DNA from 3 places in the Phytobacter palmae genome. Region 1 is predicted to be linked to each of the others. Evidence: predicted binding sites of a transcription regulator. Region 1 holds the regulator's gene; each other region holds the start of a gene.
What was found. Region 1 encodes PhoB, which activates phosphate uptake and scavenging genes when phosphate is short. Its sites were predicted from a motif close to CTGTCATAAAACTGNCNNAT; they were not measured.
Positions count from the first base shown of each region.

Region 2: the regulator PhoB is predicted to act here: its motif matches at 2,693-2,712, upstream of pstS (phosphate ABC transporter substrate-binding protein PstS).
Region 3: the regulator PhoB is predicted to act here: its motif matches at 2,358-2,377, upstream of phnC (phosphonate ABC transporter ATP-binding protein).

Region 1 covers NZ_JBCIVJ010000001.1:466,159-472,858, reverse strand. Annotated here, with positions in the region: gene sbcC (exonuclease subunit SbcC) at 1-2,459, opposite strand, end outside; gene sbcD (exonuclease subunit SbcD) at 2,456-3,658, opposite strand; gene phoB (phosphate response regulator transcription factor PhoB) at 3,854-4,543, shown strand; gene phoR (phosphate regulon sensor histidine kinase PhoR) at 4,565-5,860, shown strand; gene brnQ (branched-chain amino acid transporter carrier protein BrnQ) at 6,269-6,700, shown strand, end outside.
Region 2 covers NZ_JBCIVJ010000002.1:486,758-493,457, forward strand. Annotated here, with positions in the region: gene pstA (phosphate ABC transporter permease PstA) at 1-501, opposite strand, end outside; gene pstC (phosphate ABC transporter permease PstC) at 501-1,460, opposite strand; gene pstS (phosphate ABC transporter substrate-binding protein PstS) at 1,599-2,639, opposite strand; gene AAIG39_RS04980 (hypothetical protein) at 2,913-3,485, opposite strand; gene glmS (glutamine--fructose-6-phosphate transaminase (isomerizing)) at 3,551-5,380, opposite strand; gene glmU (bifunctional UDP-N-acetylglucosamine diphosphorylase/glucosamine-1-phosphate N-acetyltransferase GlmU) at 5,677-6,700, opposite strand, start outside.
Region 3 covers NZ_JBCIVJ010000009.1:24,291-30,990, forward strand. Annotated here, with positions in the region: gene phnE (phosphonate ABC transporter, permease protein PhnE) at 1-401, opposite strand, end outside; gene phnD (phosphonate ABC transporter substrate-binding protein) at 491-1,432, opposite strand; gene phnC (phosphonate ABC transporter ATP-binding protein) at 1,468-2,310, opposite strand; gene AAIG39_RS12565 (MarR family transcriptional regulator) at 2,648-3,103, shown strand; gene AAIG39_RS12570 (efflux RND transporter periplasmic adaptor subunit) at 3,131-4,309, shown strand; gene AAIG39_RS12575 (DHA2 family efflux MFS transporter permease subunit) at 4,320-5,858, shown strand; gene AAIG39_RS12580 (MFS transporter) at 6,157-6,700, shown strand, end outside.

The DNA.
Region 1 (6,700 bases):
TCGTCACTCAGGGCGGCGGGAGGCTGCGCGGTATGTGTGGCTAATGCCTGTTCAGCGCTGGCGACCAGTGCCTGTGCCTGCTGCTCGTCACTGTCGAGACGCTGACGAAGCTGCTCAAGGCGCGTGCGCTCGTCGTCGCTCAACAGCGCATCCAGAAAGGCCTGCTGATCGGCAAATTCACTGTTTGCCAGCGCATCGGCAAACTGTTTCTCCAGCTCTGCCAGACGTTCCGTCTCATGCCTTAGCTGCTGTTGCAGCGTTTGCCACTGGCTGTGTAGTGACACGCAATCATTATGTACCTGCCGCCAGTTATCTAAGGCAACGGTTTTTATCTCTGCCGGGACAGCTTCTTCCGGCAGGGTGTCGAGAAGCGGCGTCAGCAGTGCAATCTGCTCGTGCAATGCGCTAAATGCGCTCTGTTTTTCCTGCCAGAGTTCGGCTTCCGCCGTGCGTGCTGCCAGCCATTGTGCCTCTTCACCTTCTGGCGGTAGCGTTAACCCCAGCGGCTCGAGCATGGCGGCCAGACTCGCCCGGCGCGCTTCGGCCGCCTGCTGGTATTGCTGAACTTGCTGACGCAATTCAGTGATCTGGCTTTGTAATGTCAGGCGCTGGCTCAACTGATAGAGCTGATGTTCGTAGGCATCCTGCGCGCTCAGCCAACTGGAGATGTCATGCTGCGGTCGCAGGGTGATGTTCAACGTCAGGCACAGTTCCTGCCACTCGTTTGTCAGCGTTTGCTCCTGCTCCTGAAGGGACTTTGCTTCGCGGTCATCTTTTTCAATACGCTCACTTATCCCTTTCAGCCGTTCACCGAGCGCCACGCCATCTTCTTTTATCTGGCGTACTTCGAGATCCAGCGCATCGCGGCGGGCATGGTTCACACCGGGGACGATAGCCTGATATTCGGCAATCGCAGGGTGCGCCGTCGAACCACAAAGCGGACAAGGATGACCCGGTTGCAGACGGGCACGTTCGGTTTCCAGACTGTGGATGCGGTCTTCCAGCTCACAAAGGGCGCGGATATCCGTCAGCGACTGGTTTTTTTCTTTGTACAGCTCGCGCTTACGCGCCAGCTCGGCAGTCAGTTTTTCCTGCTCAGCTTTGAGTTCGCTCAGGCTTTGCTGACGCTGGGCGAGATGTTTTTGCAGCGGGGCAAAACGTGCATGCAGCGCGGTCAGACGCTGGCGCAGCGGGCGGTTCTGCGCACAGAGCGTCATCGCCGCATTAACCTCGTCGCTGCTCATCTCCAGCGAGACGGTCATCAGGTTACGTAATTTGTGTTCGTTTTGTTGAATGCGTTCCTGCAGAGAATGCCACGGCTTTTTGTCATCTTCCTGCTGGTTTAGCATCGCCCGCCAGCCGGTTAATTCGTTCTGCCAGCGCTGAAAGCGTTTGTTGTCTTCAAGCCACAGCGAGAGCGTTTTTTGCGAGGCCATCAACGCCTGATGCTGGTGTGCGGCGCTCGCGCGAATCTGCGCCCGTAGCGCCAGTTTCGCCTGTAAGCGAGTATTCACTTCTTCATTCTGGCGACGACTGCTGTCCTGCGCTTTGCGTTGATCGAGTAACCGTTCCCAGACGGGCCGCAGTTGCAGGGCTGGTTGCACTCGCGCCAGCCGCGCCAGCTGCGGTTCGGCGGCAACACGTGCCTGCTGTGCCCGTTGCCGGGCTTTTTGTGCCTGGTCACAGGCGGTTTGCAGTTCACCGCTGCGAATAAGCCAGTCCAGTTGCGCCTGCACAATACGCTGCCCGTCTGACAACCGCTGTTCCTCGTCAGTGAGCGCCTGCACACTTGCATTCAGGGATTCCCGCTGCTCATCGGTAAGCAGCACGACGCCCTCGGCCTGCGCCTGCAATTTCTCAAGCTCGATTTTGGCGACTTTATGTTTTTCAAATACATTGGCGGAGATTTGCCCATAGATTTCGGTGCCGGTCAGCTCTTCGAGCAGTTCCGCACGTTCTTTCGGCCTGGCGTTGAGAAACGCGGCGAATTGCCCCTGGGAGAGCAACATTGAGCGGGTGAAACGGCCATAATCCAGCCCGGTTAAGGCAGCGGTTAGCTCCAGTTTATCTTTCACCTTGTCGGCGAGGATCTTGCCGTCCGCACAGCGGGCCAGCTCTACACGTGGAACCTGTAAATTGCCGTCCGGCTGATTACGCGCACGGCTCTGGCTCCAGAACGCGCGATAAGCGACCTCTTTAACTTCAAACTCGACTTCTGCCAGACAATCGGCGGTATCGCGGGTCATCAGATCATTCTGCGATTGCGAAACGGTATTCAGGCGCGGTGTTTCGTGATAGAGCGCCAGGCAGATGGCATCCAGCAGGGTCGTTTTCCCGGCGCCGGTTGGTCCGGTAATGGCAAAAAGGCCGTTACTGGCAAAGGGTTCGGCGGTGAAGTCAATCTTCCACTCACCTTTTAATGAGTTAAGGTTTTTCAGGCGTAGGCTGAGGATTTTCATGCGTCATGCTCCTGATTAAACGAGTGGAGCGTTTCGAAAAAGAGCGACTGCAGGCGGGCAATCTGGACATCATCGAGCTCCTCCTGTGCCAGGCGACGAGCGAAAACCTCTTCCACTTTTAACTCGCTCAAGGTTTCGCGGCGCTCCCCCGCGAGGATGCGCTCCCGCTGTTCGCGGCTGCGGCGAACCAGCAATACCTCCACTGGCAAATCGGCGGTCAATGCCTGAATTTTTCGCTGCATGTCGCTTAGATAATCCTCTGTCGCGATCTCAATATCCAGCCACACGGGGGCGTCGGTTGGGCCGCCGCGCCACTGCTCAAGCTGCTGACGAATCGACGCAAGGTCGCCCTTAATGACCGCCATTTGCTGTGTAACAGGGACTTCCAGCGCTGTCACATCCGCCAGTTTTCCTGCTGCAAATGTCACCAGATTGACATATTTGCTGTTTCCGGTTTCATCGAAGCTTAGGGCGATAGGCGAGCCGCTGTAGCGGATATGCTCGTGTCCGCCTGGCTTTTGCGGACGGTGAATATGGCCAAGCGCGATGTAATCCGCAGGCGGAAAGTTTTGCGCGGGGAAGGCATCCAGCGTACCGATATAGATGTCACGAACGGCGTCACTTTTACTGGCGCCAACGGTGGTCAGATGCCCGCTGGCGATTATCGGCAGCACTCTGTCACCGCGTAATTCGCAGGCGGCCTGGTATTGCTGCTGATAGTAATTGGTGATGGCTTGCAGCAAATGTAGCTGTTTTTCCTGCCCGGAGAGTCCCGCCTGGCTGGTCATGATGTCGCGCGGACGTAAAAAGGGCACCGGGCAGAAAATCGCACCGGGCGAGCCATCACGCAGCGGCAAATAAAAAGGCGCGCTGCCCGCGCTGGCGACAACGGTAGTTTTTAGCCACGCGAGAATATCTTTCGATTCATTAAGGGTGGCTACTGAATCATGATTCCCCGCCAGTACTACCAGATGACACCCCGTTTGCTGCAATTTCACCACAAAACGGTTGTAAAGCTCACGCGCATAGCTGGGTGGGGAGCCAGTATCAAAGATGTCGCCAGCAACAATAATGGCGTCGACCATATGCTCCTCAGCGGTGGCCAGTAGCCAGGTGAGGAAGGCGTCGTGCTCAGCGGCGCGGCTTTTACTGTAGAAGTTCTGACCCAGGTGCCAGTCCGAAGTATGAAGGATGCGCATAGCGGTTCCGTGGCAAAAAAGCGTAAACGCGATTATAACATTCAGGGACACTCGAGCCGCCAGTGAAAGAATTTCCCACTGTCATAAAACAAAGGCTTGGGTCACCTGTTGGTCATTTGTTTCATAAATCTGTCACAAAAGTGACGCATAATGGCGCCGCACTTAGCTGATGACTCAAATTAAACAGGGCAAATTATGGCAAGACGCATTCTGGTCGTAGAAGACGAAGCGCCAATCCGTGAGATGGTGTGCTTCGTGCTCGAACAAAACGGCTTTCAACCTGTCGAAGCGGAAGATTATGACAGCGCGGTGAACCAACTTAATGAACCCTGGCCCGACCTGATTTTGCTCGACTGGATGCTGCCAGGTGGCTCAGGTATTCAGTTCATTAAACACCTCAAGCGTGAAGCGATGACCCGCGATATCCCGGTGATGATGTTGACCGCTCGTGGCGAAGAAGAGGACCGCGTGCGCGGACTTGAGACGGGCGCGGACGATTATATAACTAAGCCCTTTTCGCCGAAGGAGCTGGTGGCACGCATTAAAGCCGTCATGCGCCGTATCTCCCCGATGGCGGTAGAAGAAGTCATTGAAATGCAGGGGCTGAGCCTTGATCCGAGCTCCCACCGTGTGATGACCGGGGAAAATCCCCTCGACATGGGGCCGACGGAGTTTAAGCTACTGCATTTCTTTATGACCCATCCTGAGCGTGTTTATAGCCGCGAACAGCTGCTGAATCATGTCTGGGGAACGAATGTGTATGTAGAAGACCGCACGGTGGATGTTCATATTCGCCGACTGCGTAAAGCGCTGGAACACAGCGGCCACGATCGTATGGTTCAAACCGTTCGCGGCACGGGTTATCGTTTCTCGACCCGTTTCTAAAATCTGAAAGGAGCGTGACGCGTGCTGGAACGGCTGTCATGGAAAAGGCTGGTACTCGAACTCATCCTTTGTTGTCTACCTGCCGCGCTGCTCGGCGCTTTCTTTGGTTATCTGCCCTGGTTTTTACTGGCGGCGGTCACCGGGTTACTGGCCTGGCATTTCTGGAACTTAATGCGTCTTTCCTGGTGGTTGTGGGTCGATAAAAGTATGACTCCTCCACCGGGGACGGGAAGCTGGGAACCGCTGCTTTATGGTCTGCACCAGATGCAGATGCGCAACAAAAAACGCCGTCGCGAGTTGGGTAATCTGATCAAACGTTTTCGTAGCGGCGCAGAGTCGCTACCTGATGCGTTAGTGATGATTACCGAAGAGGGGGCGATTTTCTGGTGTAATGGTCTGGCGCAGCAATTGTTGAATTTACGCTGGCCGGACGATAACGGGCAAAACATCCTCAACCTGCTGCGTTATCCGGAATTTACCCGCTACCTTAAAACGAAAGATTTCGCCCGCCCGCTTAATCTGGTGCTTAACAGTGGTCGCCATCTGGAGATCCGTGTGATGCCCTACAGCGAGCAGCAATTATTGATGGTGGCGCGTGACGTGACGCAAATGCATCAGCTTGAAGGGGCGCGACGTAACTTTTTTGCTAATGTCAGCCACGAGCTGCGCACACCGCTGACAGTATTGCAGGGCTACCTGGAAATGATGCAGGAGCAGACGCTGGAAGGGCCGCCGCGTGATAAGGCGCTGCACACCATGCGTGAGCAGACGTCGCGAATGGAAGGCCTGGTCAAACAGTTACTGACATTATCCAAAATAGAAGCGGCGCCGACGTTACCGCCGAATGAGATTATTGATGTGCCGATGATGCTGCGTGTTGTTGAGCGCGAGGCGCAGACATTAAGCCAAAAGAAACATGAGCTTGAATTCGTCGTCGACAATGGCCTGAAAGTGCTGGGTAATGAGGATCAACTACGCAGCGCGATTTCGAATCTGGTCTATAACGCCGTGAACCATACGCCAGCGGGAACACACATTACCGTGCGCTGGCAGCGCGCGACCTCTGGCGCGCAGTTTATCGTTGAAGATACGGGCCCGGGAATTGGACCTGAACATATTCCACGTCTGACAGAGCGCTTTTACCGGGTCGATAAAGCTCGTTCCCGGCAAACTGGCGGTAGCGGTCTGGGGCTGGCTATCGTAAAGCACGCGCTTAACCATCACGAAAGTAAGCTTGAGATCGACAGTACGCCGGGTAAAGGCACCCGTTTCAGCTTTACCTTGCCTGCACGTCTCGTCGTGAAGAACGCAAGCTGACACCTGAGGTGTCAGCTTTTCTTTCCATTTCTGTCATTGACCCGCTTTTCACTCTTCGTTTTTCCCGAATCTTCAAACGAATTGTATCCATGACTATTTTTTGTTCGCATGATTAGCCATCCGTTTTTCTTATATACAGTATCTTAATCTGGTATCTTTCCTGGAGTTGGTATAACCATCTGGTTTTGCGATCCCTTATTGCCTTTAAACGTTATAAGCGTTTAAATTGCGCCCCGTACGTCGTCAGACCGACTGTATTTGCGTGGTAAATCGAAAAACTATTCTCCGTCACGCAGTGCGGGAAGTGTTTCCCGCTACGTTTTAAGGTTATTTCCGCCCTAATGTTCCGCTGAAATAAGGCGAAAATTTCTACACTTACAACATCACATCCACAGGCAGTAAACGTTTATGACCCATCATTTAAAACCACGAGACATTGTTGCTCTGGGCTTTATGACTTTCGCGTTATTCGTCGGCGCCGGAAACATCATTTTCCCTCCGATGGTTGGTTTGCAGGCGGGCGAGCACGTCTGGACTGCCTCAATTGGCTTTCTGATTACCGCCGTGGGGCTGCCGGTTCTGACCGTTATCGCGCTGGCGAAAGTGGGCGGTGGGGTCGACAGCCTCAGCACGCCGATTGGCAAAGTCGCTGGTGTACTGCTGGCCACCGTCTGTTATCTGGCAGTGGGGCCGCTGTTTGCTACGCCGCGTACCGCGACAGTATCGTTTGAGGTAGGGATTGCGCCACTGACCGGTGAAGGCTCACTGCCGTTGCTGATTTACAGCATTATCTACTTTGCGCTGGTCATTCTGGTGTCGCTCTATCCGGGTAAGTTGCTG
Region 2 (6,700 bases), on a different contig from region 1:
AATCGGCACCTGCAGCAGCGCCAGCGCAATCACACCCGCCCAGCCAGAGAAGTGTTGCATCTGCGCCACCACAATGGTGTAAACGAACAGGCCAACAACAATAGACGGTGCGGAAAGCAGAATATCGTTAATGAAGCGGATAATTTCGGCCAGAATCGATTTACGACCATACTCAGCCAGATAGATCCCCGCCATGATACCCAGTGGCGTACCAACGGCGGTCGCCCAGAAGATGAGCAGCGCGCTTCCCGCCAGCGCATTCGCCAGCCCACCACCCGCCGTATTCGGCGGCGGCGTCATTTCGGTAAAGAGCGCCAGAGACATCCCATCAAAACCACGTCCGATGGTCGACAGCAGGATCCAGACCAGCCAGAACAGACCAAATGCCATGGTTGCCATCGACAGCGTCAGAGCGATACGGTTTTTGGTACGGCGCTTAGCCTGCATCTTGCGACGGGATTCAGCCAGCTCTGCGGTGGTTTGCATTTCAAGCGTAGCCATTATCGGGCCCCCTCATTTTTCGCCAGGCGCATAATCATGAACTTTGAAATTGCCAGCACGATAAAGGTAATAACGAAGAGGATCAGCCCCAGTTCCATCAGGGCTGCAACGTGCAGACCGGATTCAGCTTCAGCGAATTCGTTCGCCAGCGCGGAGGTAATACTGTTACCGGGCATATAGAGCGATGCGCTGTCGAGCTGGTAGGTGTTACCGATGATAAAGGTCACCGCCATGGTTTCGCCCAGTGCACGCCCCAGCCCCAGCATAATGCCGCCGATAACGCCATTTTTGGTGAACGGCAGGACAATGCGCCAGATAACTTCCCAGGTGGTGCAGCCGATGCCGTAGGCAGACTCTTTCATCATCACCGGGGTTTGTTCGAATACATCACGCATAACGGCGGCGATGTACGGAATGATCATAATGGCGAGGATAACCCCCGCAGCCAGGATACCAATACCAAATGCCGGGCCAGAGAAGAGGGCACCAACAAACGGAATAGAGGACATGACGTTACCGACCGGTTCCTGGAAATATTTGGCAAACAGCGGCGCGAAAATAAACAAGCCCCACATGCCGTAAACGATACTGGGAATAGCCGCCAGCAGTTCAATTGCAATCCCAAGAGGGCGTTTCAGCCAGCCGGGCGCCAGTTCCGTCAGGAACAATGCGATACCAAAACTTACCGGAACGGCGATCAGCAACGCGATAAGGGACGTTACGAGCGTGCCGTAAATCGGCACCAGAGCACCAAAGGTTTCATTCGGCGCATCCCATTCTTTGTTCCACAAGAAGGAAAAACCAAATTTCTGGATACTCGGCCATGAGGAGAAAATCAGAGACACGATAATGCCGCCGAGCAGCAATAGCACAATCAGCGCAGCCAGTTTTACCAGCGCGCTGAAAATCATGTCACCTTTTTTACCCGGTGGGTTAAAAGCCGGCTTGGTTGCAGCCATAAGATACTCTTTACGTTAGACATCATTTTGAACGACGCCCGGTGGCAATGACGCTTACCGGGCCTACGAAAACAGCATGTTACCGAATTTTGGTAGGGCGGATAATTATCTTATCCGCCATCGTTGAGAAAACCTTGATTAGTACAGTGCTTTACCGCTGCTGTCTTTCACGTTGGTTTTCCATGCAGCGCGAATCTGTGCAACAACGCTCTCAGGCAGGGTAGCGTAGTCCAGGTCATTAGCCTGTTTGCCACCGTTTTTGTATGCCCAGTCGAAGAATTTCAGTACTTCTGCGCCCTGCTCAGGGTTTTTCTGCTCTTTGTGAACCAGGATGAAGGTGGTGGACGTAATTGGCCACACATCAGCACCTTTTTGGTTGGTCAGGTCTTGCGCGAAAGATTTGCTCCAGTCGATGTTTTTCGTCGCATTGGAGAAGCTTTCTTCGGTCGGGCTAACCGGCTTGCCATCAGCAGACAGCAACTTTGTGTAAGTCAGGTTATTCTGCTTAGCATAAGCATATTCAACATAACCAATTGAGCCCGGCAGGCGTTGTACGAATGCCGCGATACCGTCGTTACCTTTACCGCCCAGACCGGTCGGCCAGTTAACAGTAGAGCCAGCGCCGACAGATGATTTCCACTCTTCGTTAACTTTTGCCAGGTAGCTGGTAAACACGAAAGAGGTACCAGAACCATCAGCGCGACGCACGACAGCGATGTTCTGAGAAGGCAGTTTTTTACCCGGGTTCAGCTTAGCAATTGCCGCGTCATCCCATTTTTTGATTTTGCCCAGGTAGATATCGCCCAGTGTTTTACCATCCAGCACCAGCTCGCCAGATTTGAAACCTTCCAGGTTAACAGCCAGGACAACGCCACCGATAACAGTCGGGAACTGGAACAGGCCTTCCTGAGCCAGTTTATCGTCAGCCAGCGGAGCATCAGAAGCGCCGAAGTCAACGGTATTTGCAGTGATCTGTTTTACGCCGCCAGAAGAACCGATACCCTGGTAGTTAACCTTGTTACCCGTTTCTTTTTGGTAGGTATCAGCCCATTTGGCATACACCGGCGCCGGGAAAGTTGCACCCGCACCTGTCAGGCTTGCAGCGGCGTTAACTGCAAATGCACTCAGTGAAAAGGTCGCGGCGACAACAGTTGCGACAGTGGTACGCATAACGTTCATAATGTCTCCTGCAAGAATCGTAAATCGTTGTTTAAGTGGCTACGACGAGCAAAATAGGACACTTTGATGACAGTTATATGCAATGATTGTTACTGTTTGATGACAACGACGGTTTTCACATTGATTAACCGTATCTTGTATGATTTATCAGCAAGATAACGTGTTTAATGACAGTGAGATGTCAGCAAGATTTTCGTTTTATGACATTAAGAAAGTAGTAGATGCCAGCGAGATGTCCCAGCAAAAAGCGACAAAAAATAGCCGTAGATCAATTCATTTGCGTCCGGGTTGCGTCAATGCCTGACGCCGATAATGCGCAATTCGGAGTGAAACTCGCCACTGTATCAGTTTCGTCAGTTCTGGCCCGTTCATGACCTGCCGTGCTAGCCATAAGAGAAGTAAACTCCCGCCCCAACAACCGACACTTAACCAGGAGAAAGAGGCAAACAACAGCCATCCTGCCACCAGCACATTGCAAACACATAACAGCGACCAGACGGCTAAAAATAATCTCAGCGATAGTGCTCTGCCTTTATCCGCACCTGATAACGCCACCACAAGCAGAACAAAGACAACAAGGCCTGCGATAACGCCCCAGCCACCGGTAACGGTTCTGAACGCAATCGCAAGACCGGCATAGCTCAACAGCAATGTATAAAACAACACCAATATGCTGCCGAAATAGGTCGTTCCACGGATGTAGTAAGCCTTCGGCATTTCCTGAAAGGCCTCCGCCAGCTGTTTTAACTGGGCAAGTTTACGGCCTGATATCCCTGCGTCGACCTTGTCGCAGTAGTCGACGAGCGCCAAAAATTTGAGCCCGATTATGCGTTTCAACAGATTCATCATCCTGAAAAAAAAGAGGCTGCCACCAGGCAACCTCTTTTATGCGTTATGACGTGCTTACGACTTTATTCCACGGTCACCGATTTTGCCAGGTTACGCGGCTGATCCACATCAGTGCCTTTAATCAGCGCAACGTGATAGGCCAGCAACTGTAGCGGAACAGTGTAGAAGATAGGGGCAATAACTTCATCAACATGCGGCATATCAATGATATGCATGGTATCGCTGCTGACAAAGCCTGCATCCTGATCGGCGAAAACATACAGGACACCGCCACGTGCGCGGACTTCTTCAATGTTGGATTTCAATTTTTCCAACAGTTCATTGTTCGGCGCAATGACGATAACCGGCATATCATCATCAATCAGGGCCAGTGGGCCATGTTTCAGTTCACCAGCGGCATATGCTTCTGCATGAATATAGGAGATCTCTTTGAGCTTCAGCGCGCCTTCCAGGGCGATTGGGTACTGATCGCCACGACCAAGGAACAAGGCGTGATGCTTGTCAGAGAAGTCCTCTGCCAACTGCGCGATGCGTTTATCCTGAGACAGCATCTGTTCAATACGGCTCGGCAGCGTCTGCAGACCATGGACAATACTATGTTCGACAGAGGCATCCAGCCCTTTCAGATGGCTCAGTTTTGCCACCAGCATCAGCAGCACGGTTAACTGAGTCGTGAAGGCTTTGGTTGAAGCCACGCCAATTTCCGTACCCGCATTGGTCATGATGGACAGATCGGATTCACGCACCAGCGAAGAGCCAGGAACGTTACAGATAGCCAGCGATCCCAGATAGCCCAGCTCTTTAGAGAGACGCAGCCCCGCCAGCGTGTCTGCCGTTTCACCAGACTGAGAAAGCGTGATCATAAGGCTATTGCGACGCACGGCAGATTTGCGGTAACGGAACTCGGAAGCGATTTCGACATCGCACGGGATACCGGCCAGCGATTCAAACCAATAACGAGACACCATGCCGGAGTTGTACGAGGTACCACAGGCGATGATCTGGATGTGCTCAACCTTGCTCAACAGATCATTAGCGTGTGAGCCCAGCTCGCTTAAATCTACTTCACCGTGGCTAATGCGCCCGGTCAGGGTGTTTTTAATCGCATTCGGCTGTTCGTAAATCTCTTTTTGCATATAGTGACGGTAAGCGCCTTTGTCGCCCGCGTCATATTGCAGATTGGATTCGATCTCCTGCCGCTTAACCAGCCCGCCCGTTTTATCAAACACCGTCACGCTACGGCGTGTTACCTCAGCAATATCCCCTTCTTCAAGGAAGATAAAGCGACGAGTTACCGGCAGCAGAGCCAGTTGATCGGAAGCGATAAAGTTTTCACCCATACCCAGCCCGATAACCATCGGACTGCCAGAACGTGCAGCCAGCAGAGTGCCTGGATCGCGGGAATCCATGATCACTGTGCCGTACGCGCCGCGCAGTTGCGGAATAGTACGCAGTACAGCATCACGCAGCGTACCGCCTTGTGCCAGCTCCCAGTGCACTAAATGAGCAATCACTTCTGTATCGGTCTCAGAAACAAAAGTGTAGCCACGCGCTTTCAACTCTTCGCGCAGCGGTTCGTGGTTTTCAATAATGCCGTTGTGTACTACAACGATGTGTTCAGACACATGCGGGTGTGCGTTGCCCTCGGAAGGTTCACCGTGAGTCGCCCAACGGGTGTGAGCGATACCGGTACCACCGTGTAACGGATGTTCTTCTGCGGCCTGAGCCAGCATCTGTACTTTACCGAGACGACGCAGACGGGTCATATGACCTTCTGCATCAACCACTGCCAGACCGGCAGAGTCATAGCCACGGTATTCCAGGCGACGTAAGCCTTCCAGAAGGATTTCAGCAATATCACGCTGCGCAACTGCGCCAACAATTCCACACATAATTAAATTTCCTGATTATGGCATTGTGCCATGCGTTGTCGCTGACCTGTTTTCACCCTTCTTCTTTCACGTTATAACTGCGTTGGCTGCATGTATTCGCCACGTTCACTTATCTCAGTAAGCGCCCATGACCTATACATTTACCGCCTTGCCACAACACGAAATCTGTTGGGTAATGCCCTTTACGGGCGCCCCGAGCCTTGTAGAGAGTGGGGTTATTTTTATGGTACTGCTTATCGGGCGGGGGATTATGTTATCCCCTCATCCCTGTTTGCCGGATTTCTCCGGCAGGAAAATTACTTTTTCTTCACCGGACGCTGCCAGCCCTTTTTATGGACCTGCGGCACACGGCTTAAAACCAGTTCGTTATCGGCGACATTGCGGGTAACTGTCGTGCCCGCTGCAATGGTCGCCCCTTTACCTACGCTCACCGGTGCCACCAGTTGGGTGTCGGACCCGACAAACACATCATCGCCAATAATAGTCTTGTGTTTGTTGGCGCCATCATAGTTGCAGGTTATGGTCCCTGCACCAATATTGACGTTGTCACCAATTTCCGCATCGCCAAGGTAAGTCAGATGACCCGCTTTTGAGCCTTTGCCCAGACGCGCTTTTTTCATCTCAACGAAGTTGCCTACGTGCGCGCCCTCCTGTAATTCAGCGCCCGGACGCAGACGAGCAAACGGGCCAATCGTACAGGCGGCTTCAAGCGTGGCGTTTTCCAGCACGCTGTAAGGGCTGATTTCACAGTCATCGCCAATTACGCTGTTTTTAATGACGCAACCCGCACCAATTTTTACGCGATTGCCGAGTTTGACGTCACCTTCAACAATCACGTTAGCATCAATCTCAACATCACGCCCATGCGTCAGGGTTCCGCGCAGATCGAAGCGTGCCGGATCGCGCAGCATTACACCTGCGAGAAGTAGTTTTTCAGCCTGCTCAGTTTGATAGACACGTTCGAGCCGGGAGAGCTGGAGGCGGTTGTTTACACCCTCTACTTCGCTCAGGCGCTGCGGATGGACGGCTGCGATTTCATGGCCTTCCTTATAAGCAAGAGCAATGATGTCGGTGATGTAATACTCACCCTGCGCATTATTATTGGTGAGCTGACTCAGCCAGCGTTTCATATCGCCGCCGTTAGCTATCAAAATACCGGTATTGATTTCCTGAATCTGACGTTGCTGCTCAGTCGCATCTTTATGTTCAACAATGCCGGTTACTTTACCGTTCTCACGCGTAATTCGACCGTAACCACTTGGATCGTCAAGCTTCACGGTGAGCAAACCAATACCGCCTTGCGGCTTCGCTTCACGCAGG
Region 3 (6,700 bases), on a different contig from region 1:
ACAGCAAAACGCACCAGCGGCGGCGACCAGGTGTTTCCCGCCGCCAGAAATGCGAGTGCCGTTGCTGCGACAAACGATATCAGCGTAGCCGCCAGCGCCAGTTGCAGGGTTTCCTGAATAAGCGGGAGCTGAAAAGGCAGGCGATAGCCCCAGTAAGCCAGCGACCCTCTGGTGTGACTGTCGGCAAAAAGTGTGGACAGATGCAACGTCGGCACGGTCTCCAGCATATAGTCGAAAAAATTTGGCAGCGAATGCCAGATGGTGTTGAGGTTAAATTCCGCGGCGTTTCCGGCGGCAAAATAGAGTACAAGCAGCACCAGCGACCAGGTGATTGTGTCGCGTTTCTGGCGCATTCTGATGTTCTGGTAATACTGCTCAAAGGAGGTATTCGATCTGTTCATGGCTAACCGGTTACAGGCGGATATAACAATCGAACAAAAGCCCCGGACGCTCAGCCAGGGGCTCTATTTTCAACGCAAGCTGGCGTGAATTAACGTGCATTCACCAGTTCACGTTTCATATCGATAATCTGTTTGAAATCTTCCACGCTCCCCGGGCCGATATGCTGGGTGCCGCCCATGGCCTTGACAAAGCAGGCATGATTGTCGGTATCGAGTTTTTTGATAGCGGTAATCACTTTAGCCTTGAAGTCAGCTGGCAGGCTGTTGCTGACCAGGATAGGGCCGTTCGGGATTAGCGGTGATTTCCAGATAATGCGGATCTGCTTCATCAGATCAGGGTGATCCATACGAATCAGACGGTTAAATGCGCCCACGCTGTAGCCAGCGTTATAGTCACCGACCATCGATGTCCAGGTTACTGCGCCCGCGAACTGGTTATTCAGCACGCCCAGAATGTCCTGCTCGTGGCCGCCGGAGAAGGTGACGCTGGAGAAAAAGTTATTGTATTTATTATCAACATTACCGCCGAACTGCTGTTTGAACGTCTGGTTCGGGATCAGGAAACCTGAGGTGGAATCCGGGTCAGCGAAGCCGAACGCTTTGCCTTTCAGGTCTTCCAGTTTCTGATACGGGCTGTCTGCTTTGACGATAACCACAGAATAATAGCCGCGCGACTGATCTTTATCGTCCACGGCGATCCCCACAATATCCACCGCTTTCGGGTTGTTGATATAGACAGAGGCATAAGATGAAGGCGACATACTTAGCACCACGTCAACTTTCCCGCCCAATAGCCCCTGAATAACGCCAGAGTAGTCAGAGGAGTTACGCAATTTGGTGTCAACGCTCAGCTCCTTGTCCAGAAACTCCTTTACGCACTGGTTATCACCAATTTGCTGGGTGGCGTTCTGCCCGCCGAGGATACCCAGATTTAATTCCTTCGGTTGTTCAGCCGCGCCCACCTGCCACGCCAGCAGAAGACCTGTCATCAATGCCGATAAACGTAATGCGCCTGAAATTTGCTTTTTCATTGTCATTGCCTGTGTTGTCTCAATTGAAGGAAGAATTAATGCAGCTGACTGATTTCATCACCATAAAGAGTGTGCAAAACATCCTGCGTCAGCAGAGAAGGGGAGGCGTCAAAAACAATGCGTCCCTGTGAAACGCCGATAACGCGCGTGCAGTATTCCTTCACCAGCTCCACGGAATGCAGATTTACCATCACGCTGATTCCCTGTTCACTCACTTCACGCAGCACGCGCATAATGCGCTGCGTATTTTTAGGGTCCAGCGAGGCGACGGGTTCATCCGCCAGTAGAATCGAAGGGTTCTGAATTAAAGCCCGACAAATCGCCACGCGTTGCATCTGACCGCCGGAGAGCGTTTCCGCGCGTTGCAGCGCGTGCGGCAGCATGTTGAGCCACTCCAGCAGCGCAATAGCTTTCGCACGGTCTTCGGCGGTGAAGACTTTGAACAAGGATTTAAAGGTTGAGGTCTGGCTGAGCCTGCCCAGGAGTACGTTAGTCAGCACGTCGAGACGCGGCACCAGGCAAAAGTCCTGAAAAATCATGCCGCACTGGCTGCGCCACTGACTCAACTCGCGGCCTTTAAGACGGGAAACGTCACGGGGTGTACCGGCATCTGGGAAACTCAGGATTTCACCGGATGTCGCGCTGTGTGTTCCGTTAAGCACATGCAGCAGGGTGGACTTCCCGGCCCCGGAGCGGCCAATCACGCCGACCATCTCACCGCTGTGCAGGTCAAAGCTGATGTCCTGCAACACCGTCTGATGGTTGTTATAGGCTTTGCTTAAATTTCTGACGCTCAACACCTTATGCAGCGGGGCACTGTGCAAGTGGTGTGACAATGGCGCCAGGGTTTCCGGGAGTTCTGCCAGTGCACTGTTCATGTCTCATCCAGATTTATCACGAGGATGCCCAACATTAAGGGTATGGCGTGTGATCGTTTTATGATGAAACAGAGAACAAATAATGAACGGGAGAAAAGATGTCCTGCGCGTAAGCGCATTGAAAAGGTATCAAAAAGGAGAATTCAGGCCTGTCGTTGGGCCGCTGTAACGTCTGGACATTGCCCCCCGGAACGGCGCAACTGTATCCGGCTATATGCGCAGCGACGCGAAACGCACTATTCAGAATGTATAGATTTGTGCTCTTTTCTTGACGCCACGTTGACAAACATTTGCCTGGTCAGTAATTTCGTTTGTAATTATTGACCAGGCAAATACTATGAAAGACGTTGCAGAAACACCTAACCCGAAACTCCACCTTGGCTTGCTGATTCATCTGGCAAACCAGTTTAAAGATCAGCTTATCAGCCACTATTTTGCTGACACTGATATCACCGCTGCGCAATTTAAAGTCCTGATCAGTATCTACAAAGGTTTCAACAGCCCCCTCGAAGTCAGCAAAAATTTGCTGATGGATGCCGGGGCCATGAGCCGGATGCTCGAGCGGATGGTGAAGCGGGATCTGATCCTGCGAAACCCGAATCCGGAAGACAAACGTCAGGTCATTCTGGCGCTGACCGCGAAGGGGCAGGCTCTCTGCGATCGTTTTCAGAATGAGGCGCTGGCCTCGATTCTGAGTTCGCTCACTGCCCGTCTGACCCCGGAAGAGTCACGCCTGCTGGTACAACTGCTGATCAAAATGCTGCCAGACGAGGCCACCAAACCCCATCGTTAAGCTGTCCTGTATAAGGTTACGATAAAGATGCAAAATTCATCTGCACAACCGGAACGCGCGCCCAGTAAACGTAAGCGCAACTTCGCCATACTGCTGGTTCTCCTGGTGCTCATTGCGGCAGGGTGTCTGGCATGGTACTTCCTCTATGCCCGTTATTACGAAACCACTGACGATGCCTATGTCAATGCCAACCTCGTAACCCTGACCCCGCAAATTGCCGGAACGGTTACCCAGGTCGCCGTTGATGAAGGGGATTACGTCACCAAAGGCCAGCCGCTGGTATTACTCGACCCAAGCGACACGCAAATAGCGCTGCAACAGGCGGAAGCCAACCTGGCAAGTACTGTGCGTCAGGTTCGTGGTCTGTATAGCACCGCCGATAACTACCGCGCTCAGGTGGCGGCGAAAAAAGTGGCCCTGCAAACCGCGCAGAACGACTTCGCGCGGCGACAGAAGATTTTTGCCACCGGGGCGATTGCGGCAGAAGATATGTCTCACTATCGCGATGCCGTGGCCACCGCCCAGAGTGATTTAGCGGCGGCGCAACAGGCATTGAGTACCAACCTGGCGATGGTTGATGACACGGTCATCGACAGCCATCCGGAAATCAAAAGCGCGGTGGCGACGCTGCGTCAGCGCTATCTGGATAATGCCCGCAGTACCATTGTGGCGCCGGTAAGCGGCTTTGTGGCGAAACGCGCGGTACAACTGGGGATGCGTGTCGATTCCGGCACGACGTTGATGTCAATCGTGCCGCTGGATCAGGTGTGGGTGGATGCCAACTTCAAAGAGAGCCAGATGGACACTATGCGTCTGGGGCAGAAGGTGGTGCTGACCGCAGACCTGTACGGCGATAAAGTGGAATACCAGGGCACGATTGAGAGCTTAGGTATTGGTACGGGCAGCGCGTTCTCGTTGCTGCCTGCGCAGAACGCCAGCGGCAACTGGATCAAAATCGTTCAGCGTCTGCCGGTACGTATTACCCTCGACCCGCATGATATGGAGAAACATCCACTGCGTGTGGGGCTTTCGATGTTTGCCAAAGTGGATATCCGCGACACCGAAGGCCATCTGCAGCCGCAAAAAACGGTCGACGCGCCGCGCTTTACCACCGATGTATACCAGAACGCGCTGGATAAGGCCGATCAGATGGTGGCAAAAATCCTTCATGACAACAGTCAGGCCGTAGCGGCAAACAGCCGCTAAGTGAGGCGTTATGCAAGATAAGGCGGCGTTTACGCCCCCCAGCCTGCTGCTCGCCACTATTGCGCTGTCGCTGGCGACCTTCATGCAGGTGCTCGATACCACCATCGCTAACGTGGCGTTGCCGACCATCGCCGGCAACCTCGGCGTGAGCTCGGACCAGGGCACCTGGGTTATCACCTCGTTTGCGGTCTGCAATGCCATCGCGCTGCCGCTGACCGGATGGTTTACCCGGCGCTTTGGGCAACTAAAGCTGTTTGTCGGATCGGTTACATTGTTTACCCTGACCTCGTTCCTCTGTGGCTTTGCCCACAGCATGACCGAGCTGATTATCTTCCGCGCCTTACAGGGGTTTTTCGCAGGACCCATGTTTCCGATGTGCCAGACGCTGCTGTTGGTTATCTTCCCGACCACCAAACGCAGCATGGCGCTGGCGCTGTTATCGATGGTGACGGTGGTGGCGCCCATCGTCGGGCCGATTACCGGGGGGTGGATCACCGATAACTACTCCTGGCCGTGGATTTTCTATATCAACGTGCCGATCGGTATCTTTGCGGCCATCGTCGTATGGACGCAACTGCGTGAGCGTGAAGAGACCACCACGCACGCGCCCATTGATTACATCGGTATTATGCTGCTGGTGCTGGGCGTCGGCCTGCTGCAGGTTGTGCTGGATAAAGGCAACGATCTCGACTGGTTCTCGTCGACAGAGATCATTGTGATGTCGGTGATATCCGCTATCGCGCTGGTCTCCTTTGTGATTTGGGAACTGGGGGAGCGCCACCCGATTGTGAACCTGCGGTTGTTTGCCGATCGCAATTTCGCCATCGGCACCACCACGCTGATGCTCGGCTATGCGGCGTTCTTTGTCATCAACATCATTTTGCCGCAGTGGCTGCAAACCCAGATGGGTTACACCGCGATTTGGGCGGGGCTGGCGGCGGCGCCGATGGGCTTCCTGCCGCTGCTGCTCACCCCTATCGTTGGACGGTATGCCAACCGGGTCGATCTGCGTATTCTGGCATCGCTGTCGTTCCTGACCATGGGGGTGTCGTGCCTGCTTCGTGCGCAGTTCAACACCAGCGTTGATTTTCGTACTATCGCCGAAGTGCAGATGTTTATGGGGATTGGGGTGGCGCTGTTCTTTATGCCCATCACCACTATCGTGCTGTCAAACCTGCACGGCAATGAAGTAGCCGAAGGCTCCGGTCTGGCGACCTTCTTTCGCGTGCTGGGGGGCTCTTTTGCCTCGTCACTGACCACCTGGCTGTGGTCGCGGCGTGAGGTGTTTCACCATGCGAATCTGACAGAGAGCGTGTCGGTGTATCACCCGCCCGCCATGAATTATCTCAACAAGATGGGCGGTGTCACACAGCAGCATCTGGCCGCCGTGGATAAAACCATCGAACAGCAGGCCTATATGATGTCGACCATCGACTATTTCTGGCTGTTGGGTTGGGGCTTTATGGCGCTGGTGGTGATTATCTGGTTTGCGAAACCGCCATTTATTCGCGCCGGGGCGCCGGGAGCATCGCCTGCGGCGGGCCATTAATGAGAGTGGGGAAGGACGTTATGTTAGTGAGAAGGAGCGGTTCCGTTCACTACACAGCATTTTGAACGCGCAACCGCAGGGAGTGTAAAGGGGGCCGCGGTGGCCCCCTTTACCCGTTCAGGAAGGTGATCGTCACAGAGTTCGCCGGAGTTTTCGTGATCGGAGCCTGGGCCACTTAACTGACATGTACTGAATCATTCTCTGCATATCCCAGGCGCCAGAGCATTCATTAAACGAGAACTAAAACCACCGCCGGGCAAACTTCACGCGCTGGCTTACCACTTTTACAGGATTTTCTATGGCACCACTGTTGTCCGGTAACGATGGCCGTTTATTGCAGCATCGATCATTTGTCTCTTTCTGGCTGGCGCGCACCAGTTCAGGCTTCGGCTTTCAGATGCTTTCTATCATCGTTGGCTGGCAAATCTATTCGCAAACCCACAGTGCATTCTGGCTAGGCATGATAGGCCTGGTGCAGTTTTTTCCTTCCGTTATTCTCGCACTGCCCGCCGGGCATATCGCCGACCAGTTTGATCGCCGTCGGGTAGTGATGTTTGGTCAGGTGCTGGAGTGGTCAGCCATTGCGCTACTGGCCTGGCTGACCTGGAAGGGGGATGCCAGCGTGTGGGTGATCCTGTCGCTGATTTTTATTATCTCTTCGGCGAAAACGCTTGAATCACCGGCGATGATTTCGATGTTGCCCGCGCTGGTACCCACCTCGATTCTGCCACGCGCCACGGCCGCCAACGCGGTATCCGGCCAGGCGGCGCAGATAGTCGGGCCCGCGCTGGGCGGCTTTCTGTATGCGGCGGGGGCGGAGGTCGTTTATGCGGTGACCGCGG